3 regions of the Streptomyces sp. NPDC033229 genome follow, and region 1 is predicted to be linked to each of the others. Evidence: riboswitches for the same ligand, from Rfam matches in the RefSeq annotation. Region 1 holds a riboswitch; each other region holds the start of a gene.

Region 1 (5,611 bases):
GATGACGCATCTGCTCAACATCGACCCGCCGGACCACACCCGGCTGCGCCGGCTGGTGTCGAAGGCCTTCACCCCGCGCCGCGTCGCCGAGTTCGCCCCGCGCGTGCAGGAGCTCACCGACCAGCTCATCGACGCCTTCATCGACAAGGGCGAGGCGGACCTGATCCACGAGTTCGCCTTCCCGCTGCCCATCTACGCGATCTGCGATCTGCTCGGCGTGCCCCGCGAGGACCAGGACGACTTCCGCGACTGGGCGGGCATGATGATCCGCCACGGCGGCGGGCCGCGCGGCGGGGTGGCCCGGTCGGTGAAGAAGATGCGCGGCTATCTCGCCGAGCTGATCCACCGCAAGCGGGAGGAACTGGGAGAAGGCGGGGACGACGACCTCATCTCCGGCCTCATCCGCGCCAGCGACCACGGCGAGCACCTCACGGAGAACGAGGCCGCCGCGATGGCCTTCATCCTGCTGTTCGCCGGCTTCGAGACCACCGTGAACCTCATCGGCAACGGCGTCTACGCCCTGCTGCGCAACCCCGGCGAGCGCGAGCGCCTGCAACGCGCCCTGGACGGGGGCGACGAGAGCCTGCTCGCCACCGGCGTGGAGGAACTGCTGCGCTACGACGGGCCGGTGGAGCTCGCGACCTGGCGGTTCGCGACCGAGCCGATCACCCTGGGCGGACAGCGCATCGCCGCCGGTGACCCCGTGCTCGTCGTGCTCGCGGCGGCCGACCGCGACCCCGAGCGGTTCGCCGAGCCGGACACCCTCGACCTGTCCCGGCGTGACAATCAGCACCTCGGGTACGGGCACGGCATCCACTACTGCCTGGGCGCGCCGCTCGCCCGGCTGGAGGGGCAGGCAGCGCTCGCGACGCTGCTGCGCCGCCTGCCGGATCTGCGACTCGCCGCCGATCCGGAGGAGTTGAGGTGGCGCGGCGGGCTGATTATGCGTGGTCTACGCACGCTTCCGGTGGAATTCACTCCGCGTATCAGATGACCATACGTCAACTCACGTGACCTTCGCGTGACCTCCGCTACACCGGCTTGTGACTCCTGTGGTCCGTCGCTATGTTCGACCACCATCAACTGAGCCGCCAACGAGAGGCCAACGCATGCGCTCCGGCAACGGTAGACACCGCAGACCCCGTCAGGTACCGGCAATCGTGGTCGCGGCGGGGGTGACGGGCGCGTCCCTCGCCATGCCGCTGCTCGCCGCCACCGGCGCGAACGCCGCCGAGGCCGAGACGTGGGACAAGGTCGCCCGATGTGAGAGCGGAGGCGTCTGGAGCTCCAACGCAGGCAACGGCTTCTTCGGCGGTCTGCAGATGACGCAGGAGATGTGGCAGCAGAACGGCGGCACGGACTACGCGCCGCGCCCCGACCTCGCCAGCCGCTCGCAGCAGATCGCCGTCGCGGAGCAGATCCTCGCGAGCCGCGGCCCGGACGCCTGGCCGAGCTGCGCGGTGTCCTCGGGGCTCGCGAAGGGCGGCAAGGCGCCGGAGGTCAACCCCGGCAGTACGCACACCCCCGAGCCGGAGGCGCCCGCCAAGCCCGCGCCGACGCGCAACACCCCTTCGACGCCGTCGACCCCCTCTCCCGACTCCTCAAAGAAGCCCGACTCCTCGACGAAGCCCTCTCCCTCCGAGAAGCCGTCCTCGCCCTCCTCTTCGCCGTCCCCCTCGTCTCCCGACTCCTCTTCCTCGCCGTCCGCGCCCACGGGGACCGGCAAGCCCACCGAGCCGGTGCCCGGCGATTCCACGCAGCCCACGGACGGTTCCTCAGAGGGCGGCAAGCACCGCAAGCCCTCCACGGACGACCCCACCGAGATCCCCTCGACCACGCCCGGCACCCCCTCGGGCTCCTCCGGCACGCCGACGCCCGACGGCACGGATGGCCCGAACGGCACGGACGGCACGGGCGCGGGCAAGGACCACGCCGGGACGCCGCGTTCGGACGACGGCCGCGCCTCGCGGGACGGCGGCGCGCGTACGGAGCAGCCGGGTACCGACGATTACACGGTGCGCCCCGGTGACAACCTGTCAGTCATCGCGGAGGAGCACTCCGTCGAGGGCGGCTGGTCCTCCCTCTATCAGGACAACAAGAAGGTGGTAGGGGCCGATCCGGACCTGATCCAGCCTGGTCAGAAGCTCGAGGTCAAGAAGAAAGCCGGGAAATAGAGCAGACTTCGGGGGGAATGTCCGTTCCAGTCGAAAGTGAGACATGGGTCTCGTTGACTTTTGGTCGGAAGGCGGTCGTCCGGAGTTTGTTCACGGTCTCTCACCTGCGGAAACGAGGTGTTCCCGTGGGTAACAAGAGGCAACTGTGGCTGGAATCAGGGGTTTGAACCCGTACGCCAGCTGTGTCTAACGTCGTCACCGCTCGCCACCGCGAGCACCACGGCCGCCACGCCGAATCCTGCCGGCGGCCGGAGGGGTCGTCGCGAAAGCGCCGTAGGCAGGAGCGGGGGAACCAAGGTAGGCGCCGGAACGGTCCAGCCGATCACATGATCGACAGGGGCGGGACGGCTTGGGGTGAAGCCGAGTGTGCACCGCACACCAGGCCGGGCAACTCACAGCCCGAACCCGACAGCTCACCTCGTAGGCGTCGGTGAGGAAACCGACTTATGTCCAAGGGCAAGCACCGCCGTCCGTCCAAGGCCGTTCGTATCGTCACGCTCGCCGGCGTCGCCGGTGTCGCCGTGGCCGCGCCCCTGATGGCCGCGACCTCCGCCAGCGCCGCCTCCGTCGACACCTGGGACGCCGTCGCGCAGTGCGAGTCCGGTGGCAACTGGTCCATCAACACCGGCAACGGCTACTACGGCGGCCTGCAGTTCTCGCAGTCCTCCTGGAACGCCGCCGGCGGCCAGGCCTACGCCGACCGCGCCGACCACGCCACCAAGAGCCAGCAGATCGCCGTCGCCGAGAAGCTGCTCGCCATGCAGGGCCCGGGTGCCTGGGGCTGCGCCGGCGCGGGCGGTCTGACCGCCGGTGGCCCGAAGGCCGACGTCGACACCTCCGGCTCCTCCTCCTCGCGCGGCACCTCCACCAAGTCGCACGCGGACCGCAGCGAGCGCCAGGCCCCGCAGCAGACCGCCCCGAAGGCCGCCCCGCAGCTCCAGTCCGACGACGAGGACGACGCTCCGGCCCCGGCCCCGAAGCAGACCGCGCCCAAGGCCACCCCGAAGTCCTTCAAGAAGGGCGACGGCGAGTACGAGGTCAAGGCCGGCGACACCCTTGCCAAGATCGCCGAGGCCAAGAAGGTCAAGGGCGGCTGGCAGAAGCTGCACGAGCTCAACAAGGACATCGTCGAGAACGCCGACCTGATCTTCGTGGGCCAGCAGCTGCACCTCAGCTGATCCGGCGGGCCGGCCACCGCGCCGCGCCACCGGTGTTCACAGCGGACCGCCCCGCTCCGACGCGCCTTCCCCCCGGGGCGCGCCGGGGCGGGGCTCCGCCGTTTCCGGCGACGCGGCCCTGACGGCTCCCGTGTCCGCGTTCTCCGCTCGGCGAACACATCGGCTATTCGTCCGATGATCTCGGCATTTGTGCGGTTTTTCGGCTCGCCAGGTGGTCCACCGGCGGGGGGAACCCCCGGAGCCCGTTAGGCTCGGGGGCAGAACTCCAGACACACACGAAGGAGACGCACGTGCCGTCTATCGACGTCGTCGTAGCTCGCGAGATCCTCGACTCGCGAGGCAACCCCACGGTCGAGGTCGAGGTCGGCCTCGACGACGGCTCCACGGGCCGTGCGGCCGTGCCGTCCGGCGCCTCCACCGGCGCCTTCGAGGCCATCGAGCTCCGCGACGGTGACAAGAACCGCTACATGGGCAAGGGCGTCGAGAAGGCCGTCCTCGCCGTCATCGAGCAGATCGGCCCGGAGCTCGTCGGCTACGACGCCACCGAGCAGCGCCTGATCGACCAGGCCATGTTCGACCTGGACGCCACCGACAACAAGGGCTCGCTCGGCGCCAACGCCATCCTCGGCGTCTCCCTCGCCGTCGCGCACGCCGCCTCCGAGGCGTCCGACCTGCCGCTCTTCCGCTACCTCGGCGGCCCGAACGCGCACCTGCTGCCCGTTCCGATGATGAACATCCTCAACGGTGGGTCGCACGCCGACTCCAACGTGGACATCCAGGAGTTCATGATCGCGCCGATCGGCGCGGAGTCCTTCTCCGAGGCGCTGCGCTGGGGCACCGAGGTCTACCACACCCTCAAGGCCGTCCTGAAGCGCAAGGGCCTGTCCACCGGCCTCGGCGACGAGGGCGGCTTCGCCCCGAACCTCGGCTCCAACCGCGAGGCCCTCGACCTCATCCTCGAGGCCATCAAGGAGGCCGGTTACACCCCCGGCCAGGACGTCGCGCTCGCGCTCGACGTCGCCGCGTCCGAGTTCTTCAAGGACGGCTCGTACGAGTTCGAGGGCAAGTCCCGCTCGGCCGCCGAGATGACGGACTACTACGCGGAGCTCGTCGCCGCGTACCCGCTGGTCTCCATCGAGGACCCGCTGTTCGAGGACGACTGGGACGGCTGGAAGACCCTCACCGAGCGTCTCGGCGACAAGGTGCAGATCGTCGGTGACGACCTGTTCGTCACCAACCCCGAGCGCCTCGGCCGCGGCATCGAGGAGGGCGCCGCCAACGCCCTGCTGGTCAAGGTCAACCAGATCGGTTCGCTGACCGAGACCCTCGACGCCGTCGAGCTGGCCCAGCGCAACGGCTTCAAGTGCATGATGTCCCACCGCTCCGGCGAGACCGAGGACGTCACCATCGCCGACCTGGCCGTCGCCACCAACTGCGGCCAGATCAAGACCGGCGCCCCGGCCCGCTCCGAGCGCGTCGCCAAGTACAACCAGCTGCTGCGCATCGAGGAGATCCTCGACGACGCCGCGGTCTACGCCGGCCGCAGCGCCTTCCCGCGCTTCAAGGGCTGACATACCCGCTGTGAACGGGCGCTGAACGGCCCCGGCCGAAAACCCTCCCGGGACAGACGGCAGCCTCACTACGTCCTCGGCCACGGTCCCGTACCGTGGCCGAGGACGTACGTTCGTTCAGAGACCACGGGGAGGCGACGTGGCGGCGGAACGGTTGCCCACCGCGACCAGGCTCAAGGCGCTCGGCACGGTGCTCGTACAGGGCCCGACGGCCCGGGGCGGCCGGGTCTACCGCGCGCGGCCGCCCCGCCGCAGCCGGCTCACCGGCCGCGCCGCGCTCCTCGCGCTCGTCGTCTGCTCCCTGGTCGTCGCGCTGGCCTACCCCATGCGCCAGTGGGTCACCCAGCGCTCGGACATCGCCGATCAGCGGCGTCAGTCCGAGCGCGCCCGCGAACAGGTCAAACGGCTGCAGGAGCAGAAGGCGCGGCTGGAGGACCCGGCGTACGTGGAGCAGCAGGCGCGCGAGCACCTGCACTACGTACGCCCCGGCGAGACCGGCTACAGCGTGGTGGACGGCAGCGGGCCCGCCAAGCGCCGCACGGACCAGGGCGCGGCCAACCGCCCCTGGTACAGCAACCTCTGGGACGGCGTGGACGCCACGGACTCCCCGTAAGGGCCCTTTCGGGCCTGCCCCCGACCATTCGAGAACACCGAGTACGAGCGAGTACGAGCGACACATGGACACCCC
Region 2 (5,611 bases), on a different contig from region 1:
GGCGTGCCACCCCATTGAGGGAAGGTCCCCGAATGACCCGCTCAGCCCGCCCTGCCCGCTCGTCCTCCGCCGACGGCGGCACCGCCCGCCCGTCGCGCGCGCGTGGCCCGCAGTCCTCCCGTGGCGGTCAGCCCCGTGGCGGCCAGTCCAAGGGCCGCAAGCCCGCCGCCGCTCCCCTCCAGGGCGAGTTCGAGATGCCGGTCAGCACGACCCCCGCGCTGCCGCCCGTCGAGACCTTCGACGCGCTCGACATGCCGAACGGCCTGCTCGCCACGCTGACCCGCGAAGGCGTCACCGAGCCGTTCCCGATCCAGGCCGCGACGCTGCCCAACGCGCTCGCCGGCCGCGACGTCCTCGGCCGTGGCCGCACGGGCTCCGGCAAGACCCTGGCCTTCGGCCTGGCGCTGCTCGCCCGTACCGCGGGCCGCCGAGCGGAGCCCAAGCGCCCGCTCGCCATGGTCCTCGTCCCCACCCGTGAGCTGGCCCAGCAGGTCACCGACTCGCTCAGCCCGTACGCGACCGCCGTGAACCTGCGGATCGCCACGGTCGTCGGCGGCATGTCCATCGGCCGCCAGGCGCAGACCCTCGCGCGCGGCGCCGAGGTGCTCGTCGCGACCCCCGGCCGCCTCGCGGACCTCATCCAGCGCGGTGACGCCAAGCTCGGCGACGTGCGGATCACGGTCCTGGACGAGGCCGACCAGATGGCCGACATGGGCTTCCTGCCGCAGGTCACCAAGCTGCTCGACCAGGTCGACCCGGACGGCCAGCGCATGCTGTTCTCCGCGACCCTCGACCGCAACGTCGACCGGCTCGTCCGTCGCTTCCTCACCGACCCGGTGACGCACTCCGTCGACGCCTCCGTCGGCGCGGTCTCCACGATGGACCACCACCTGTTCCACGTGACGGACCAGGACAAGAAGGACTCCGTCACCCGGGTCGCCGCCCGCGCCGGGCGCGTGATCATGTTCGTGGACACCAAGCGCGGCGCCGACCGCCTGGTGAAGAAGCTGCTGTCCGAGGGTGTCCGGGCCGCCGCGCTGCACGGTGGCAAGAGCCAGCCGCAGCGCAACCGCACGCTGGACCAGTTCCGCACCGACCAGGTCACCGCCCTCGTCGCGACGAACGTCGCCGCGCGCGGCATCCACATCGACGGTCTCGACCTCGTCGTGAACATCGACCCGCCGACCGACCACAAGGACTACCTGCACCGCGGCGGCCGTACCGCGCGCGCCGGCGAGTCCGGCACGGTCGTCACGTTCGTGCTGCCCGAGCAGCGCCGTGAGATGTCCCGGATGATGACCACGGCCCAGATCACGCCGAACGTCATCAAGACGTACCCGACCGACCCGGAGCTCGCCCGCATCACCGGCGCCCGCGAGCCCAGCGGCGTCCCGGTCGTCATCACGCCCCCGGCCCCGGCCCAGCCGCAGGGCACCGGCAAGTCGTCCAGCTCGCGCGGCAGCCGCGGTGGCCGCGGCCGTACCCGCACGGACGCCTCCGGCTCCGCCACGGGCGGCTCGGGCAACAGCGGCAGCCGTCCGTTCCGTGGCTTCGGCAACGGCACGGAGGGCTCCCGCCGCTCCGGCACCCGCCCGGGCAACGCGGTCGGCCGCGGCCGTCGCAGCGGTGGCGGCGGCACGGGCGGCGGTGGCCGTCGCCCGTCCGCGGCGTGACGCGTACGGAGTGACCTGACGGTCGTCAACACGGTCTTCAACGCCGGACGGGCTGGTTTTGGCTGAGCTCAGCCAAAACCAGCCCGTCCGGCCGTTTGAGGACGCGCCCGCAGGGTGCTCGCCGCCGCAGGCGGCCAGGACGGCCCGCGGCCGAAGATCCGCCGGACAGGCGAGCGGCGCTCGCCGCCGCAGGCGGGGGCCCGCAGCCCCCAGGCGTATCCGGGCCCCGCCCCGCCCACCAACGGCGCAGCCCCACTCGCCCGCGCGAGCGTCGCACGCGAGGCTGAGGGGATACGCGCGGGACGGCCGGTCAGGAGAGCACGGTGGGGAAGCGAGGCGAGCCCGGGTCGGCTTCGACACGCGACCCGGCACGTGAACCGGCCTGCGGCCCGGCCCGAGGCCCGGCTTCGAACCCCCCGTGGAACCCGCCGCCGCGGAACAGCGGGGAGTCCCACTGGACCACGGCCCGCCGCGCAGCGAGATGGTTCCCGGCCCTCCTGATCGTCGGCGGCGCCGCCTTCGACTACTTCACCCCGCCCCGCTTCACCTACGCCCCCTTCTTCTGCTCCGCCCCCCTCATCGCGGCGGCCCTGCTGTCCCTGCGCGCCACCGCGGCGACCGCCCTGGCGGCCGTGGGAGCGGCCATCACCCTCGCGGTCTACCACCGGGTACACGACACGGCCGAGTCCGCGACCGAGGTCACCACGGTCATGGCCGTCTCGCTCCTCGCCCTCGGCCTCAACCGCATCGTGCGCCACGGTGACCAGCAGCTTGCCTCCGTGCGCGGCATCGCCGAGGCCGCCCAGCGCGCGGTCCTGCCGACGCCGCCGGCCCGCATCGCCGGGCTGCGTGTCGCCGCGCGCTACGTGGCGGCCCAGGCCGACGCCCGGATCGGCGGCGACCTCTACGCCGTCCAGGACACCCCGCACGGCGTGCGCGTCATCGTCGGCGACGTACGCGGCAAGGGCCTGGGCGCGGTGGAGGCCGTCGCGGTGGTGATCGGCGCCTTCCGGGAGGCCGCCGAGCAGGAGCGCACGCTGGAGGCGCTCGCCGCACGGCTGGAGCACGCGTTGCGGCGGGAGGGCAGACGGCGCGCCAACCTGGATCAGGCCGAGGGCTTCACCACCGCCGTGCTGGCGGAAGTGCCGCCCGGGGCGAACACGCTGCGCCTGGTGAACCGCGGCCACCCGCCCCCGCTGCTGCTGCACGCCGACGGGCGGGTGGCCGAGATGTATCCGGAGGTGCCCGCGCTGCCGCTCGGCATGGGGGACCTGGGCGGGTGGCCGGACCGGGCGGAGGAGCGGGAGTTCCCGGCGGGTTCGACGTTGCTGCTGTTCACCGACGGGGTGACGGAGGCCCGGGACGCGGACGGCGTCTTCTACGTCCCGCAGGAGCGGCTGCGCGGCAGGCAGTTCCGGAGCCCGGACGCGCTTGTTGACCTACTCGCCGCGGACGTGGCGCAGCACTCGGGCGGGCACACGGCCGATGACATGGCCCTGCTGGCGATCCGGCGCGGTGACGGCCTCCACCACCCCGTGGCCGCCGCGCGGGGCACCCTCACCGCGACCGTGACGTCCACGCGGACACACGTTTCCTCGCACGCGTCTCCTGCCGTTCCTCCCACCACTTCTCCCGTCGCTTCTCCTGGCGACCGTAATCGATCTTGAATCGGTGCGCGCCGCGGATATCGACTGACGGTCGATCAACTCCGTGGTGTTCCGGTAGCGCGCAGTAACTCGCCTCCTGTGAAGCCCGCGTGTCCTGTGAAGTAGGCCCCGAAAGCCGGTGGGTTCGGGCGTTCAGCTTGGAATCCGCCAGCCATGTCTATTAACGTTCGATAACGCAGCGCGGTCGTCACAGCCGCCGCAAGAGGCGGCACCGTGCGCCTTCGCCGAATCCCGCGGGCACAGCACCACCTGCACCACCAGCGACAACCGGGAACCGGGGAACCACCAAACTTGGGGTGAATCGGGCCGTACTCCGGCCCGTAGGAGACCTTCCTGTTCCGAACCCGTCAGCTAACCCGGTAGGCGAGAAGGAAGGAAAGGAGTCGCCCTCGTGGCGTCCAACAAGCCTGCCCTCGGCGATGGTCCGTACGAGTCGTACGGCCCGTACGGGTCCTACGAGCAGCCGGAGCCGTCCGAGCTGTACGGGACCTACGCGCCGGAGCCTTCGATCGTGCCCGCGTACATGACTCCCCTGACACCCGCGGCCGAGCCCGCCGTTGCCGTGGAACCCACCGTGACCCCCATGGCCGCCGCCGAGCCGGCCGGGGAGCCCGGGGACGTGTGGAACCCCACCGCGGAGTCCGTCGCCCCCATCCGTGGCAGACACCGCGTCGTCAAGCAGCGCGGCGGCACGATGGCCCGCAGCGGTGCGGTCCTCGGCGTCGGCGTGATCGCGGCGGTCGGCGCGGGCGGCATGGCGACCGCCCAGGACCGCCCGGCGGCGCCGATATCCGTGCCCGACGTGGCCCAGAACATCCCCGGCTTCGGTGCGCTGCTGGCGGATGACGACCACAAGAAGACGGACTCCGCTTCCGGCTCCGCCGCGGCGCAGGCACCCGGCGCCGATCAGCCGCTGACCCAGGCGGGACTGTCCGCCGAGGAGGCGGCCCGGGGCACGTCCGACGCCGGCGAGGCGCTGCGCGCCCGCATCCTCCAGCAGGCCGAGCACCAGCAGAACCTCGGTGACGAGGAAGCCCGCGAGGCCGAGGCGAAGAAGGCCGCCGAGGCCCACCGGAAGGCGGCGGCCGAGAAGGCGGAGCAGGCCGCGGCCGAGAAGGAGAAGGCGGAAGCCGAGGCGGCGGCCGAGGCGAAGAAGGCGGAAGCGGAAAAGGCGGCCGAGAAGGCCGCCGAGAAGTCTTCGAACGAATCTTCTGACGAATCTTCGAGCGAATCCGGCAGTGACGGCGGGTCGGAGTCCTCGGACGGTGGCAGCGGCCACAGCTCGGGCTCGTACTCCCTCCCCGTCGGCTCGTACACGCTGACCGCGGGCTTCGGCCAGGCCGGCGACATGTGGTCCGCGAACCACACCGGCGCGGACTTCGCCGCCCCGACCGGTACCCCGGTCAAGGCGGTCGGCGGCGGAACGATCACCAGTGCGGGATGGGCGGGCGCGTACGGCTACCGCGTCGTGCTGACGCTGAACGACGGCACCCAGATCTGGTACTGCCACCTGTCCTCGATGGTGGTCACCTCGGGCCAGGTCTCGGCGGGCGACGTGATCGGCCGCGTCGGCGCGACCGGCAACGTCACGGGCCCCCACCTGCACCTGGAGACCCGGCCCGGCGGCGGTTCGCCGGTCGACCCGCTGTCGTGGCTGCGCGGCCGAGGCCTGCAGCCTTAAGGGGCCGAGGCCCGCATCCGTAAGGGCTGGATGCGGTTCGTAAGGGGCGAAGGCGGGAAAGAGCTCGTACGAACGTAGAAGCCCTACGCCTGCTGCCCAGTCCCGTACGACGTCGATAATCGGTCCCGATAACCACACCTTTGCCGCGAATGCTTCAGGTTCGAGTGGGAACTCGGGGTGTGTGACGAATGCGACGATCACCACCTCCGTGCCTGCCCGCCTCGACCGGCTGCCCTGGTCCCGGTGGCACTGGACGGTGGTGATCGGCCTCGGCACCGTCTGGATCCTGGACGGTCTGGAGGTGACGGTCGTCGGCAATATCGCCGGCCGTCTCTCCGAGAAGGGCAGCGGCCTGTCCATCACCTCCGGGCAGGTCACGGGCCTGGCGGCGGCGCTGTACGTCGCGGGTGCCTGCGTCGGTGCGCTCTTCTTCGGCCGGCTCACCGACCTCTTCGGCCGCAAGAAGCTCTTCATGATCACGCTCGCCGTCTATCTGGCGGCGACCGCGATGACCGCGTTCTCCTTCTCCACGTGGTGGTTCTTCCTCTTCCGCTTCCTGACGGGCTTCGGCATCGGCGGCGAGTACGCGG
Region 3 (5,611 bases), on a different contig from region 1:
CGGATGGGGTCGCTGCTGACCGCCCTCGACGAGGAGTCGATGGAGAACCAGCGCGACGTCGTCAAGAACGAGCGCCGCCAGCGCTACGACAACGTGCCCTACGGCACCGCGTTCGAGAAGCTGACGGCCATGGCCTACCCCGACGGCCACCCGTACCACCACACCCCGATCGGCTCGATGGCCGACCTGGACGCCGCCTCCCTGGAGGACGCGCGCGCCTTCTTCCGCACGTACTACGCGCCGGGCAACGCCGTCCTGTCGGTCGTCGGCGACATCGACACCGAGCAGACGCTCGCCTGGATCGAGAAGTACTTCGGCTCCATCCCCGCCCACGACGGCAAGCAGCCGCCGCGCGACGGCAGCCTTCCCGACGTCATCGGCGAGCAGCTGCGCGAGGTCGTGCGCGAGGAGGTCCCCTCCCGCGCCCTGATGGCCGCCTACCGTCTGCCGCACGACGGCACCCGTGAGGCCGACGCCGCCGACCTCGCCCTCACCGTCCTCGGCGGCGGCGAGTCCTCCCGGCTCCACAACCGCCTGGTCCGCCACGACCGCACCGCCGTCGCCGCCGGCTTCGGCCTGCTGCGGCTCGCCGGCGCCCCCTCGCTCGGCTGGCTGGACGTCAAGACGTCCGGCGGCGTCGAGGTCCCCGACATCGAGTCCGCCGTCGACGAGGAGCTGGCCCGCTTCGCCGCCGAGGGGCCGACCCCGGAGGAGATGGAGCGCGCCCAGGCCCAGCTGGAGCGCGAGTGGCTGGACCGGCTCGCCACGGTCAGCGGCCGCGCGGACGAACTGTGCCGCTACGCGGTCCTGTTCGGTGACCCGCAGCTCGCCCTCAGCGCGGTCGACCGGGTCCTGGACATCACCGCCGAGGAGGTGCGGGAGGTCGCCGCGGCCCGGCTGCGCCCCGACAACCGCGCCGTGCTGGTGTACGAGCCGACCGCCCCCGAGGCCGACGAGAACGCAGGAAACGCAACGGAAAGCGAGACGGCCCAGTGAGCGACGCCGCACCCGCGAGCAGCACGCAGACCGCAGGCCCTTCGATGGAGTTCCACCCCCGGCCGCAGCCCGGCGAGGCCACCCCGTGGGCCTTCCCGGCCCCCGAGCGCGGTGAGCTGTCCAACGGCCTCACCGTGCTGCGCTGCCACCGCCCCGGCCAGCAGGTCGTCGCCGTCGAGATCAACCTCGCGGCCCCCCTGGACGCCGAGCCGCAGGGGCTCGACGGTGTCGCCACGATCATGGCGCGCGCCCTGACCGAGGGCACCGACAAGCACACCGCCGAGGAGTTCACGGCCGAGCTGGAGCGCTGCGGGGCCACCCTCGACGCGCACGCCGACCACCCCGGCGTCCGGGTCTCCCTGGAGGTCCCGGCCTCCCGGCTGCACAAGGCGCTCGGCCTGCTCGCCGACGCCCTGCGCGCCCCCGCGTTCCCCGACGGCGAGGTCGAGCGCCTCGTCCGCAACCGGCTGGACGAGATCCCGCACGAGCTGGCCAACCCGGCCCGCCGGGCCGCCGTGGCGCTCTCCAAGGAGCTCTTCCCCGTGGAGTCCCGGATGTCCCGCCCCCGCCAGGGCACCGAGGAGACCGTCGAGCGCATCGACGCCGCCGCCGTCCGCGCCTTCTACGAGGCGCACGTCCGCCCCGCCACGGCGACCGCCGTGGTCGTCGGCGACTTCACCGACGTCGACCTCGACAAGGCGCTGGCCGAGTCCCTCGGCGCGTGGACCGGCTCCGCCGCCGAACCTCGGCCCGTACCGCCGATCACCGCGGACGACTCCGGCCGCGTCGTGATCGTCGACCGCCCCGGCGCGGTGCAGACCCAGCTCCTCATCGGCCGGATCGGCGGCGACCGGCACGACCGCGTCTGGCCCGCCCAGGTGCTCGGCACGTACTGCCTCGGTGGCACCCTCACCTCCCGCCTGGACCGCGTCCTGCGCGAGGAGAAGGGCTACACCTACGGCGTGCGCTCCTTCGGCCAGGTGCTCCGCTCGGCGCCCGACGGCACCGGCGCCGCGATGCTCGCCATCAGCGGCTCCGTGGACACCGCGTCCACCGGCCCGGCGCTGGCCGACCTGTGGACCGTGCTGCGCACCCTGGCCGCCGAGGGGCTGACCGACGCCGAGCGCGACGTCGCCGTGCAGAACCTCGTGGGCGTCGCCCCGCTCAAGTACGAGACGGCCGCCGCCGTCGCGGGCACGCTCGCCGACCAGGTCGAGCAGTACCTCCCGGATGACTTCCAGGCGCGGCTGTACGAGCGCCTCGCGGAGACGGGGACCGTGGAGGCCACCGCGGCCGTCGTGAGCGCGTTCCCGGCCGACCGCCTCGTGACGGTCCTCGTCGGTGACGCCGCGGAGATCCTGGAGCCGGTCAAGGCGCTGGGCATCGGAGCGGTGACGGTCGTCCAGGGCTGACGGCACGTCGGAGCAGCGACCGGTCGCGGACAGTCGTGGCCGGTTCGTGGCCGGTTCGCGGTCGACGGCACCCGGCGGCGTCCGCGTGGTGCGGCCAACTGGTCCGTAGATAAGCGCATAAGGGAGGCACGCGAGGTCAACGGGACTCGCGTGCCTCCCTTATGTCCGTTTTGAAGGAGAGGTTGCATGTCTGGCGTGTGGTGTACGCCACAAAACCTCAGTTCTGTTTGTCGATCGAAACGCACCCCGATTAGCGTCAGTCCGGCTGACCGTCAGATGTGAGTCGCATCCGCGGCACCGGTCAGTCATCGCCGAGTCCCCAATGGCGCGAGCCAGGGGAGCCGGGGACCCACAGTCCCTGGGGTGAATCGGGTCCCTTTCCGGAGGGAACCGTAGGAGACCTTCCTGCTCCGAACCCGTCAGCTAACCCGGTAGGCGAGAAGGAAGGAAAGGAATGGCCACACACCCATGGCGTTCATAGGTGCCACCGGCAAGCATCGTCGTCCGAGCCGCGCCGTCCGCGTCAGCGCGAACGTGGCGGGCATCGCCACGCTCACCGCCACCGGTGTGGTCGCGGGCTTCGCCGCTCCCGCGCTCGCCGCCACCGACGACGCCCCGCGCGTCCAGGACACGGGCCTCACCCAGGCCGTCGTCATGGGTGACGAGACCGCCGACCGGATCGACGCCCAGGCCGACACCCAGCAGAGTGCCGCCTACGAGGCCGAGGCGCGGCTGAAGGCGGAGGCCGACGCGAAGCAGAAGGCCGCGGACGCCAAGCAGCGTGCGGACGAGGCCAAGCGCAAGGCCGAGGCCGAGCGTGCCGAGAAGGAGCGCGTCGCCCGCGACGAGGAGCGCAAGCGCCTCAACGCCTACGTCTCCCCGATCGACGGCAGTTACGTCTCCACCTCGTACAAGGCCTCCAGCGGCCTGTGGTCCTCCGGCAGCCACACCGGCGTCGACTTCCACGCCGCCGAGGGCACCACGGTGCAGTCCGTGGGCGCCGGCACCGTCGTCGAGGCCGGCTGGGGCGGCGCGTACGGCAACAACGTCGTCATCAAGCACAACGACGGCACCTACACGCAGTACGGCCACCTCTCCTCGATCAGCGTCAGCGCCGGTCAGACGGTCACCGCGGGGCAGCAGATCGGCATCTCCGGCTCCACGGGCAACGTCACCGGCCCGCACCTGCACTTCGAGGCCCGTACGGGTGCCGACTACGGCTCCGACATCGACCCCGTCGCCTACCTGCGCGCGCACGGCGTCAGCGTCTGATCGACGCGTCCGGGACGGAAGTCCCGCGCACATCGCTTGACGAAGGCCCCGGCTCCCGCCGGGGCCTTCGTGTTGGCCGGGCGCGTCGACCGGGAGTATCCACCGGCGCGTTGGCCAAAAAATAGCCATGGATTCCCGGCTCCCATCGGAAATCGCACGGCATTGCAATAGAGTCGCCGAACAGACGTCAATCAGCCGCGTTTCGCGGGGATTAAGGCGGAGGTTCACTGATGCGGGGCCCCACGTGACCGGCAATGGCGACGCAGTGCGAGAAGGCAGCCGCATTTCCGCGCACGCCGTCTGCGCGGCGATCCGCGACGACATCGTCTCCGGGGCCCACCCGCCCGGCAGTCGGCTCATCGAGGAGTTACTGGCCCGCCGTTACGGCGTCTCCCGGGTGCCGGTGCGCGAGGCCCTGCGCACCCTCGCCTCCGAGGGGTTCGTGACCACCCGTCGGCACGCCGGGGCCTGTGTCGCCGAACCCACCGAGCGGGAGGCCGCCGATCTGCTCGACGTCCGCGCCCTGCTGGAGCCGCTCGGCGCCGCACGTGCCGCGCAGCGCCGCACGGAGGCCCATCTGAAGGTGCTGCGCGGGCTGGTCAGGCTGGGGCGGGAGCGCGCCCGGGGCGGTCGTACGGCGGAACTGTGCCCCCTCGGCGACTGGTTCGACGAGACGCTCGCCCAGGCCTCCGGCAGCCCCAGCCTCGCCGCCCTGCTCACCCAGCTACGACTCAAGATCGCCTGGGTCTACGCACCGGAGACCCCGCTGCGGCCCGTCGAGATCTGGGACGCCCACGGGGCTCTCGTCGACGCCGTCGCCCGGGGCGACGCCGAGCGGGCCCGGGCGCTGGCCGAGGCGCGGGCCGGCCGGCCGCCGGGTGAATACCGGCTGCGGCGTGCGGTGCACGTGGGTCGGGCCGGGCGAATGCGAAATCCGAAACAATCCGTAAACACGGTGAGCGCTCGCTCTTAACAAGGATGCGCTATTTCAACGCGCCGTCGAGGGGTGAGGGGCCGGTATTCCCGGTGCGAATTCAGGCCTCATGTGCCCGCGCGAAACGGCCTCATGTGCCCGCGCAGAACAAACGGGGCCGCACAACAAAAGAGCGGGGCCGCGACGACCCCGATCGGCCGCCGCGGCCCCGCCGCGCGCGAAGCGCGGTGCATCAGACGGTCTCCGGAAGCTCCTCGAGCCCCTCGGCGACCAGCTTGGCCAGACGGTCGAGCGCGGCCTCGGCACCTTCCGCCTCGGTGGCGAGGACGATCTCCTCGCCGCCCTGGGCGCCCAGGCCCAGCACGGCCAGCATCGACGCGGCGTTGACGGGGCTGCCGTCGGCCTTGGCGATCGTCACGGGGACGCCGGCGGCCGTCGCCGCACGGACGAAGATCGACGCGGGGCGGGCGTGCAGGCCCTCGGCCCAGCCGACGTTGACGCGGCGCTCAACCATGGTGTTGCCCTTCAAGTCGCTATTGGTTGTCTAGACCAGTGTCTCACGGGGGCGGCGGTGCTCCGGTGTGGTGCTCCCCACGACACCTCGCACCGACACCTCGCACGACACCCCCGACATCGCCCGGACGCCTCCCGCACGACGCCCCGACGCCTCCCGGGCGACAACGGCCCCACCCTGCCCGCGCCACCGGGGGTGAGCCGGGACCGTTGTCGGTCCCCGGCCGTACGCTGGCCCCATGCAGACGCCGTCCGAGCACGCGTACCCGACCCACTGGGAAGCCGACGTCGTGCTGCGCGACGGCGGCACCGCCCAGGTCCGCCCCATCACCGCCGACGACGCGGGCCGCCTGGTCAGCTTCTACGAACAGGTCTCGGACGAGTCGAAGTACTACCGCTTCTTCGCCCCCTACCCCCGGCTCTCCGACCGGGACGTGCACCGATTCACCCACCACGACTACGTCGACCGGGTGGGCCTGGCCGC

What was found. Region 1 has a riboswitch for cyclic di-AMP ahead of ACZ53N_RS06310 (transglycosylase family protein). Riboswitches for the same ligand answer to the same signal wherever they lie in the genome.
Region 2: linked by a shared signal. The riboswitch ahead of ACZ53N_RS30475 (M23 family metallopeptidase) and the one ahead of ACZ53N_RS06310 (transglycosylase family protein) in region 1 are both predicted to bind cyclic di-AMP.
Region 3: linked by a shared signal. The riboswitch ahead of ACZ53N_RS00420 (M23 family metallopeptidase) and the one ahead of ACZ53N_RS06310 (transglycosylase family protein) in region 1 are both predicted to bind cyclic di-AMP.

What each region holds. Positions count from the first base shown of each region.
Region 1 is NZ_JBVIQR010000004.1:300,473-306,083, reverse strand. It holds gene ACZ53N_RS06320 (cytochrome P450 family protein) at 1-994, shown strand, start outside; gene ACZ53N_RS06315 (transglycosylase family protein) at 1,161-2,174, shown strand; cyclic di-AMP (ydaO/yuaA leader) riboswitch at 2,434-2,616, shown strand; gene ACZ53N_RS06310 (transglycosylase family protein) at 2,621-3,352, shown strand; gene eno (phosphopyruvate hydratase) at 3,643-4,923, shown strand; gene ACZ53N_RS06300 (FtsB family cell division protein) at 5,063-5,536, shown strand; gene ACZ53N_RS06295 (DUF501 domain-containing protein) at 5,601-5,611, shown strand, end outside.
Region 2 is NZ_JBVIQR010000047.1:30,933-36,543, reverse strand. It holds gene ACZ53N_RS30485 (DEAD/DEAH box helicase) at 33-1,673, shown strand; gene ACZ53N_RS30480 (PP2C family protein-serine/threonine phosphatase) at 1,997-3,340, shown strand; cyclic di-AMP (ydaO/yuaA leader) riboswitch at 3,553-3,721, shown strand; gene ACZ53N_RS30475 (M23 family metallopeptidase) at 3,732-5,021, shown strand; gene ACZ53N_RS30470 (MFS transporter) at 5,203-5,611, shown strand, end outside.
Region 3 is NZ_JBVIQR010000001.1:103,028-108,638, forward strand. It holds gene ACZ53N_RS00410 (M16 family metallopeptidase) at 1-996, shown strand, start outside; gene ACZ53N_RS00415 (M16 family metallopeptidase) at 1,041-2,408, shown strand; cyclic di-AMP (ydaO/yuaA leader) riboswitch at 2,708-2,861, shown strand; gene ACZ53N_RS00420 (M23 family metallopeptidase) at 2,877-3,680, shown strand; gene ACZ53N_RS00425 (GntR family transcriptional regulator) at 3,946-4,653, shown strand; gene ACZ53N_RS00430 (HPr family phosphocarrier protein) at 4,847-5,128, opposite strand; gene ACZ53N_RS00435 (bifunctional acetate--CoA ligase family protein/GNAT family N-acetyltransferase) at 5,367-5,611, shown strand, end outside.